Regions from separate parts of the Terribacillus saccharophilus genome, predicted to be linked through region 1. Evidence: riboswitches for the same ligand, from Rfam matches in the RefSeq annotation. Region 1 holds a riboswitch; each other region holds the start of a gene.
What was found. A riboswitch is a leader RNA that binds a small molecule or an ion and turns the genes downstream of it on or off. The one in region 1 is predicted to bind S-adenosylmethionine.
Positions count from the first base shown of each region.

Region 1 (3,278 bases):
TCTCTATATCCGACCTTGATGTAATCATCGAAGCTAGTGTCGGTATTGAGCCAGCTTTTAGCTACTTGACTGAAGCAATCCATCATGGCTGTCATATTATCACAGCGAATAAAGAGCTAATTGCCTCACGGGGGGCGGAGCTCAAGCGCTTGGCAAAGGAAAAAGGTGTACGGTTGGAATATGAAGCAGCAGTCGCAGGCGGAGTTCCGGTGATTGGGACGCTGAAGCAGCTTCTCCATATCAACCACGTCGTTAAGGTAGAGGCGATTTTGAATGGCACATCCAATTTTATTCTAACGGAAATGTCCGATAAGGGACTGCCGTTTGAAGAAGCGCTGCAGCTTGCGCAGGAAGCGGGATTTGCAGAAGCTGATCCCGCCAATGACGTTGATGGCTGGGACGCTTTTTATAAACTGATGGTGCTGAGTGATTTGTTATTCGAAGATCAGCCGGACTGGGAGAAAGTTACACGAAAGGGAATCCGCTCAGTTTCCTCACAGGATATCCAAGCCGCTGCAAAACAAGGTTGGAAAATCAAGCATGTTGCGACGCTTGAAAACGCGGGCGGAGAAGTGACTGCATCTGTCGAACCGGTCATCTTAACGGCTGCACATCCTCTGTACAGCGTGGATGGAGTAGATAATGCTGTATGTGTGGAAGGTGACCTTGTTGGCAAACTGAAGCTTCAAGGACCAGGTGCCGGAGCCCTGCCGACGGCAAGCGCCATTGTCGAGGATTTAGCGAATCTTGTTCACCAGCGGAAGGAAATCGAAGTAAAGCGGGTAATCAAATTCACGGAGAAACATGAGGCAGTTCCTTTCGTTCATTTGCCGTCTGGTGAGACTATTCTTCTGCACAGAGAAAACGTTGAATCTGATAGCCATTATTATCGGGTTGCCGCGAGAACACCGGCAAAAGCAGAAGCCTAATACAGGAGGAGAGTTCGGATGACAATCTTATTGCTAAACGGAAGTTTGAATCCTGCATCCACTACTAAGAAGCTGTTGAAACAAGTGCAGACGCTATTGCAAAAGGCCAAATATGAAACCGAGATAATCAATATAGGTGAATTAGAGCTGCCGCTTTTTCACCCGGCCCAGCCGGCTGGAGCAGCAGCTGATTGGCTGCGGGAAAGAATCGATTCGGCGGAAGGACTTGTGATCGGTTCACCTGAATATCATGGCAGCTATAGCGGAGCATTAAAAAACGCAATTGATTATTTTGATAAAGACTTGCTGAAAGGTAAGCCTGTCGGATTGTTAACGAGTACAGGCGGCCTGAAGGGCGGTATTAACACTTTGAATGGATTGCGGACAGTTTTCCGCAGTCTGTCTGCGCATGCAATTCCTCAGCAGCTCGCTGTAAGCCGTAAGGAATTTAAAGATTCTATTCTGGCACCAGACTGTAAAAAAACGCTAGAGCAATTTGTTATTGGGCTAGATGAGGCGTTGCAGCATCAAGCTGTTGCCGCACATATACTATTAAAATAATTTAAATATTTTGAATTTATATTGACGCGTACAAGGATTGCGTATATTCTAATTACCATAAGTTGTATAAATGCTGACTGGACCACCAGAAGCTTTTATTCCCGATCTGTAGGAGTAAAAGCGTTTTTTTATTTAATTGAATAATCCTTATCAAGAGAAGTGGAGGGATATGGCCCTGTGAAGCTTCGGCAGCGGATTCCGTTAGGAAAACTGTGCCAAATCCATCGGGTGATCCCGGAAGATAAGCAGGAACGACTCCCCACTTATCTTTCGTGGGGAGTTGTTTTATTTTTAAACAGAGGCTTCTGCGTCTTTAATTCCTACTATAGTGATTGGAAAAGTGTAATTTATATGAAGTAGATGGAGGTGGAAGCAGCAATGTTGTATGTATTGTCTCGTTTCGGGATGGCAGCCGGTGTTATTTTAGGATCGGTCACGCTCGTATTTTTGATAGTTAATATTCTTCCCGGTGATGTAGCGACTTTATTAGCCGGAGATGATGTGCCGACAGAGACGGTAAATCAGCTTCGAGAAAAACTTGGATTGGATAGACCCCTTATTGTGCAATATCTGGATTACGTAGCTGGACTATTTCAAGGAGATCTTGGGACTTCTTATGCGAATAGTGAACCGGTACTGGAACGCCTGCTTGATAATTTGGGACCGACATTGGCGCTGACCATTTCAAGCATGATCGTAGCCATTGTACTAGGTCTGATCTTAGGTATCTTATCCGCGGTATATCAGAACAAACTGCTGGATGGCATCATCCGGGTGTTGAGTTTGATTGGGGTTTCCACTCCTAATTTTTGGATTGGTATTCTTCTTATTTGGATCTTTTCTGTGCAGCTCCACCTGCTGCCGTCCATCGGAAATGGATCCTTTGAGCAGCTGATTCTGCCATCGATTGGTCTCGGGATTACCGGCGCTGGAGTAATTACAAGGTTGATTCGGAACAGCATTCTAGAAGCATCTAATGAGCCCTTTATCCGATCTTTACGCGGAAAAGGCATCGGGCATCGGGCAATTTTGTTTAAGCATATTCTGCGTCATGCCCTTATTCCTGCGGTGACTATGGTGGGAATGATCTTCGGAGAGATGCTTGCTGGTTCGGTTGTTACAGAAACCGTTTTTTCAAGACAGGGACTAGGGAGACTTATTGTAGATGCAATCGACCAAAAGGATATTCCGATCATTCAAGGTGCCATTCTGTTTACTGCCGCCTTTTATGTTGTGATCAATATGCTTGTTGATATTTCCTACAGATTAATTGATCCAAGAATCCGGCTGAATGAGAAGTAAGAAAGGGTGATTGAAGATGATTGGCAGCTTAAAGAAAACAAAAACTTTGTCGTATCGCCGAAATAGCTGGTGGACAGGAAGTCTGCTGCTGCTCTCAGCCGGCTTTATCTTATTCATTGTAATTTGTTCATTATTCCCTGATCAGATTGCCAGTCATTCGCCGACAAGGATGGATCCAAGCGATGCTTTATTAGCTCCATCATTGGAGCATCTGCTAGGAACTGATCAATTCGGCAGAGATATTTTCAGTCTGATTGTACATGGCAGTCAACAATCCTTGGTTATCGGTGTACTGTCAGTCTTAATTGGCGGAGGAATCGGCGGGTTAATCGGGTTGGTGTCTGGCTACTGTAACAACGCAGTCGATAATACGTTCATGAGAATCATGGACATTATTATGACGATTCCTGGTATTATGCTGGCTATTCTCGTTTCAGCTGTATTGGGGCCAAGTACGCTGAACCTTATTCTGGCCGTTTCCATCGC
Region 1 covers NZ_CP008876.1:62,299-65,576, forward strand. Annotated here, with positions in the region: gene GZ22_RS00320 (homoserine dehydrogenase) at 1-929, shown strand, start outside; gene GZ22_RS00325 (NADPH-dependent FMN reductase) at 948-1,490, shown strand; SAM riboswitch class I at 1,635-1,738, shown strand; gene GZ22_RS00330 (ABC transporter permease) at 1,869-2,792, shown strand; gene GZ22_RS00335 (ABC transporter permease) at 2,809-3,278, shown strand, end outside.

Region 2 (3,278 bases), 710 kb from region 1:
CGGCTAAAACATCATTGTGGCCGCCGATATATTTCGTCGCACTATGGATGACAATATCTGCCCCTTCTGTTATCGGCTGTTGGAAATAAGGCGTCAGAAACGTATTATCAACAATCAACAGCAGGTTATGATCTTTTGCTAATTGCGCATATGCAGCAATATCGATTTCCTGCATGAGCGGGTTTGTCGGTGTTTCAAGGAAAATTGCTTTTGTATCTTCCGTTATCAATGCTGCAGTCTCTTCAACGGAATGAAATGGCGCATATACCGGCGATACGTCATATGCATCTGAATAGAAATCAAACAGTCGATAGGTGCCTCCATAAATATCCTCTGGCACTAGCAGTGAATCGCCTGAACGAAAAAGGGATAATACAAGCTGAATTGCTGCCATGCCTGAGCTGCATGCAAAAGCTCGATCGCCTTTTTCCAGCATTGCAAAACCTTCTTCCAGGACAGAACGAGTAGGATTCTTCGTCCGTGAATAATCATACCCGGTAGATTCGCCGATTCCTCCATGTGCATAAGCAGTGGACAGATACACTGGCGGATTCACTGCTCCTGTTATTCCGTCACTGCGATTTCCTAACTGCACGAATGTTGTTTCCAAACTATTTCCCATACCGCTTCTCACCCTTCTCTTAAACAAAAAAAGAACCTTCTCCCCAAAAAGGAAGAAGGTTCAGTCATGACCGAATCAGCTTCTTATCTTTAAGGCGGATACCTTTTGGATTTAGCACCGTGTCTTTCTCAGACTGGTTGCTGAGACATCATCGGGCCAATTCCCTCCGTCTCTCTTGATAAGAAAATTTCTATTTAATTTTTATATTAAAGCTATGTTAACACACAAAAATATACAGTCAAGCATTATTTAAAATTTTCTGCCAAATGAATCTTTTTCTGATGTAATTTTTAGCATAGTACAGCTCATTAGGAAAAAAAGTGACAAAAAATAGGATTGACACCCAGAACTTTTCGGTCTATCCTTTTCCTTACAACTAATATTTCTTATCGAGATTGGTGGAGGGAATGGCCCAACGAAACCAAAGCAACAGGCTGCAAGGTGCAGTACTGTGCTAATTCCAGGTGTATAACACTGCAGATAAGAAGAGCGGAAAATCTTTAAAAGACCCTCTTCTGTCTGGAAGAGGGTCTTTTTTTAGCATCAATTCCGATTATATCCATTGGAAATATCAAGATTATTACAGGAGGTTGGAAATGGAACAGATCAAGCAGAGAATAGCAGAAGTACATACGGAACTAGAAGACAATTTCGCTGAAGTGGTTGAGTGGAGACGATATTTGCACCAGCATCCCGAATTGAGTTTCCAGGAAACAGAGACAGCCCGTTTTATCGCTGATAAACTGCGCAGCTTCGGTTATGAAGATATCCAGACAAACATCGGCGGTTATGGCATCGTCGCTACACTTGCAGGAAAGACAGCAGGCCCAACGATTGCTCTGCGAGCCGATTTCGACGCGCTACCGATTGAAGATGAAAAAGAGACTGCGTATCGATCCAAGACATCTGGCGTCATGCATGCTTGCGGTCATGACGGTCATACAGCCGCCTTGCTCGGAACTGCTAAAACATTGATCAAGCACAAGGAAAGCCTGAAAGGTAAAGTGGTCTTCCTGTTCCAGCCAGCTGAGGAAGTTCCTCCAGGCGGCGCGAAAGCAATGATTGAAGATGGTGCACTTGATGGTGTGGACTATGTTTACGGTGCCCACCTTAATTCGGCTGCTCCTATCGGAAAGATCGGTGTTGGCGAAGGCTTCAAGATGGCAGCAGTTGATAAATTTGCGATCACCATCCAAGGAAAAGGCGGTCATGGCGCAGCTCCACATGAAGCTGTCGATCCAATTGTCATCGGCAGTGATATTGTCAGCGCATTGCAGAAGATTGTCAGCCGCAGAGTCAACCCTCTGGAATCAGCAGTTGTGACACTTGGTGTGTTCCAGTCTGGCCAAGCATTCAATGTTATTCCGGATACCGCCAGATTGGAAGGAACAGTCCGGACGTTTAATGCTGATATCCGCCAGCAGGTGAGAAAACAGATAGAGTCCATTGTAGACGGTATTGCAACTGGATTCGGCGCAACCTATTCAATTGATTATCTGCACGGCTATCCTGCTCTTTACAACCACCCGGAAGAAACCGCACTTCTGCAGCGTCTGTTTGCCGAAGAATTCGGTGAAGAACAGGTTATTCCGCTTGAAACTGGGATGGGCGCTGAAGACTTCGCTTATTATTTACAGGAGAAACCCGGAAGCTTCTTTAAAGTTGGCTCCCGCAATGAGGATACTGCCACACATTATCCACATCATCATCCTAAGTTCGACATCGATGAGCGAGCTTTGCTTATCACGGAAAAAGCATTTACGAAAATTGTATTCTCGTTATTGGGAAGCTAAGGAGGAAGTATATTGAATAAGAAGTTTGCACTTATATTATTCGGCTTGATGGCCACTATTGCCCTATTCGGGTGCTCCAGCAATTCCAGCAGCAGTTCCGGTGCAAGCGGCGGAGATCCCGTTGAAGGCGGTGACCTAAATGTTGCCATGACAGCTGATCCCGATACGCTTGACTGGATGTATTCCGGAGAAAGTGCTACTAGAAAAATTGGCTGGCATATTTACGAAGGTTTATTTGCAATAGATCATGATTATCAAGTACGCCCTTTGCTTGCTGACGATCATACCGTCAGTGATGATAAAAAAACCTATACGATCACGCTTCGTGACGGACTGAAATTCCATAACGGGCAAGACGTAACAGCTGAAGACGCAAAAGCATCAATCGACCGCTGGCTGAAGGTCTCCTCTGTCGGTAAGATCGCTGCAACACATGTTGATTCAGTCGAAGCAACAGATAACCTGACATTGGTCATTACGCTCAACGATCCGTATACCGCTTTGCTTACTGATATGTCTGCACCAAAAGCATCAGCTGTCATCATTCCAGCTGACATTGCTGAAGCAGCAGGTGAGCAGCCGCTGACAAACGAGCAGCTTATCGGTACAGGTCCATTCAAATTTGATTCCTGGAAGCGCGGGAATGAAATTGTCCTTTCCAAATTCGATGACTATCAATCTCGTGAAGAAGAAGACTGGGGCGGTTTGACAGGTAAGAAAACCGCATACCTGGATACGATTCATTTCAAGATCGTAAAGGATCCGCAAGTCATGCTCAATGGACTTAAAACAGATCTATATGATTATGTACAATCGATCCCGCTTGATTTATATGATGTAGTTGATACGACACCAAATGTTGA
Region 2 covers NZ_CP008876.1:769,093-772,370, reverse strand. Annotated here, with positions in the region: gene GZ22_RS04040 (methionine biosynthesis PLP-dependent protein) at 1-622, opposite strand, end outside; SAM riboswitch class I at 703-807, opposite strand; SAM riboswitch class I at 1,006-1,109, shown strand; gene GZ22_RS04035 (M20 metallopeptidase family protein) at 1,219-2,415, shown strand; gene GZ22_RS04030 (ABC transporter substrate-binding protein) at 2,428-3,278, shown strand, end outside.
Region 2: another riboswitch for S-adenosylmethionine. It lies ahead of GZ22_RS04035 (M20 metallopeptidase family protein); the one in region 1 lies ahead of GZ22_RS00330 (ABC transporter permease).

Region 3 (3,278 bases), 220 kb from region 1:
CTGCCTCTGGTCCGCGGATCGTACCGACGATAAAATCGGTAAACGGGAATAGAAGTAAGATAAGGATGATGAACGGAATCGCCCGGAATATGTTTACAACCGCCGCTACAATACCGTAGACAACTTTATTTTCCCAAAGCTTGCCCTTACTAGTCAGGTAAAGCAAAAGGCCTAGGATAATACCGATGATGAAAGTACCGATCAAGGAAAGGATCGTCATATAGAATGTCTCATAGATGGCTGTGTTCAAATCTGCAATATCTACATTCGGAAACCACTTCTCAAACAAGTTCCTGCACCTCCGCTTTCACGTTCGCTCCGCGGATGAAGTCCAGTGCCTTCTCCACTTCCGATTCATTACCCACCAGCTGTAAGAACAGGTTTCCTACTGCTCCGGTTTGTGTCTGCAATACACTGCCCTGCAGGATGTTGATATCAACATCGAATTGTTTAGCAGTCTGACTGACAACTGTTTGATTCACGTTTTCTCCAGAGAAGGAAAGCTTCACGATTGTGCCTGTACCTTCTTTTACTACTGCAGCCGATAAGGAATTATACTGTTCGCTTCCATCCAGCTGCTGAACGAAGCGTTTCGTGATAGCTTGCTGCGGGTCCTGGAATACATGCGCTGCATCGCCTTGTTCTACAACTTTTCCGGTATCCATAACAGCTACACGGTGGCAAATTTTTCGGATAACATTCATCTCATGTGTAATCAATACGATAGTCAGTCCGAGGCGTTTGTTAATGTCCACGAGCAAGTCAAGGATAGAGTCAGTAGTTTCCGGATCCAGCGCAGATGTTGCTTCATCACAAAGCAGAACTTTCGGATCGTTGGCCAATGCCCTTGCAATGCCGACACGCTGTTTCTGTCCGCCGCTCAGCTGAGATGGATACGCATTTTCGCGCCCTTTTAGTCCGACTAGCTCAATCAGACGATCAACTTTTTCTTTTCTTTCTTTTTTCGGTACACCTGCGATTTCCAATGGAAAAGCAATATTTTGATGTACAGTACGGGACCATAGCAGATTGAAGTGCTGGAAGATCATCCCGATTTCTTGTCTGGCTAGACGAAGTTCGTTTTTACGCTGTTTAACGATATCCTTGCCATTGATTATTATTTCACCAGCTGTCGGTTCTTCTAAGCGGTTTAAAAGGCGAACAAAAGTACTTTTTCCAGCACCGCTGTAACCAATCACGCCGAAAATCTCACCTGACTCAATTGTAAGATTAAGCTCATCGACTGCTGTAATATTCTGTTTTTTTGTGCGATATATCTTGGAGAGGTTTTTGATGGTGATCAATATCCGCTCCTCCTTCCTCGTGTTGCTTTATAAGCATAAAAAAGCGCCTTTTTGTTCTGAGAACAAAAAGACGCAGTTGCGTTCGATAATTGTTCTCTCATCTGTACAGGTTTCCCTGCAGGAATTGGCACCATACAGGAAAACCTGTGGTTGCCGGGCTTCATCGGGCCAGTCCCTCCGCCACTCTTGATAAGAGTTTGGTATATGATTGCTAAAAGGAGTTTAGCATCTAGTCAATATTCTTGTCAACATATTTCACAGACTTCCTTTACCTCCCAGAAATAGAAGGGCCTCTACAAGCAGAATATGCTGATAATCGCCGTCCACTACTTGCTGCTTGCGGATACTGCGAAGCTGTACCTCACCATCAAGAAGCTCCTGCAGTGTCTGCTCATCGGTACGTATATGTAAAATACCATAAGGCTTAGAAGCTGGGGTCGTGAGGCTGCTTCTATCTATATGCAAATCGAAGTGTGCATCTCCCCATTCAATGAAGACCTTGAGCCGCTTATCATTACATAAAGGCAGCAGATCCTCTCTTACCTCGATCTGATGCTTGAGCTTTGTCAGTTTTTCGATGATCATCCGCCATTCCCCCCTACACTGTATTTGGCTCTTCTTGTTCTGATTTCCTGCAAGAAAAAACAGCTTTCCAGATTGGAAAGCTGTTTTATTCGCTCAGCGTCTTCGCCAGCATATGCTGAACGGAATGAAACGCATATATTTTTTCCTGAACTTCTCCCTGTTTGAAGGTAATGAGACAAGGTACACTTTCAATCTTATTCTCCTGCATAAAATCAGGAAAAAGAGAGGCGTTCAGTTTGTGATAATATTCCTGGCCTGTCACGGCCTCCACTGCAAGGAGCATTTTTTCTGCAAGCTGACATGTACCGCAAAAAGGCGTGTGTACAAATATTCTTGCTTGCTCCTGTTGTGTGACTGTCTGGACCTCGGTTTTAATAACGTTGATATTCATCCCTTCTTTCTTCAGACGAGGAAGAATGGATGCACCATGATACTTCTGCTAAGCAGGGCTGTGGCCAATTCAGGGGCCGGGGTCGCCGCTACCTCTCGATAGGTTCTGTCTACGTAAATATGCTGGGCATGCGGCAGCTCTCGTGCTAACTGTTTTCGCAGCTTATGACCAGCGCTATCCTCATCCACCATAATATATACTTGCTTGTGATCCAAGTCATAGTCATACAACAGCTGTTCCAGCCGCTCGATGCCCAATGTGCCATTGGTGCAGATGATCGTCACTTCCTCATCGATGATCTTCCTTATCTGCTCTTTGTCCGAGCGTCCTTCTACAATAATGACTTTTTCTTCATCACCCATACTGGCATCACCTATTCTGATCGATATTTGATTGCTTCCTTGCCCGTGCCCCGATAAAGGCTTAGCAACGAACGCTTGCCATAGTATATGAAAAGAGACCGCTGCCCTTGCTAACAGATATCAACAAGGACCCAAAAAATTAATCCTCTTTAATCCGTCCTTCGTAATCTTCTACAGATAGCAAGCTTTCATAAGCTGCATCGTCATCTGCTTCCACTACAATCATCCATGCTTTCTCGTATGGGGATTCATTTACGAATTCAGGGCTGTCGTCTAAATCATCGTTCACAGCTACGACTTTTCCGCTGATCGGAGCATACAGCTCGGACACTGTTTTTACAGATTCAACGCTTCCGAATGGCTCGTCTGCTTTCAGTTCGTCACCGACGGACGGAAGTTCCACGAATACGATGTCTCCGAGTTCATCCTGGGCGAAGTCGGTAATACCGATTCGGTACTGATTGCCATCTTCTTTTTTAATCCATTCATGTTCCTCAGTGTAACGTAGATCTTTCGGTAAGTTGCTCATTTTTATTCCTCCACCTATTTTCTACAAGAATAGCTAACATATTTACTATAAGAGGTAATAGATAAAATTACCACTGTTTCAGCTTAATTCGAAGCAGTTACAGTCTC
Region 3 covers NZ_CP008876.1:3,332,168-3,335,445, reverse strand. Annotated here, with positions in the region: gene GZ22_RS16575 (methionine ABC transporter permease) at 1-289, opposite strand, end outside; gene GZ22_RS16570 (methionine ABC transporter ATP-binding protein) at 282-1,304, opposite strand; SAM riboswitch class I at 1,399-1,500, opposite strand; gene GZ22_RS16565 (hypothetical protein) at 1,560-1,889, opposite strand; gene GZ22_RS16560 (thioredoxin family protein) at 1,975-2,280, opposite strand; gene GZ22_RS16555 (ribonuclease M5) at 2,292-2,642, opposite strand; gene gcvH (glycine cleavage system protein GcvH) at 2,782-3,171, opposite strand; gene GZ22_RS16545 (arsenate reductase family protein) at 3,255-3,278, opposite strand, start outside.
Region 3: another riboswitch for S-adenosylmethionine. It lies ahead of GZ22_RS16570 (methionine ABC transporter ATP-binding protein); the one in region 1 lies ahead of GZ22_RS00330 (ABC transporter permease).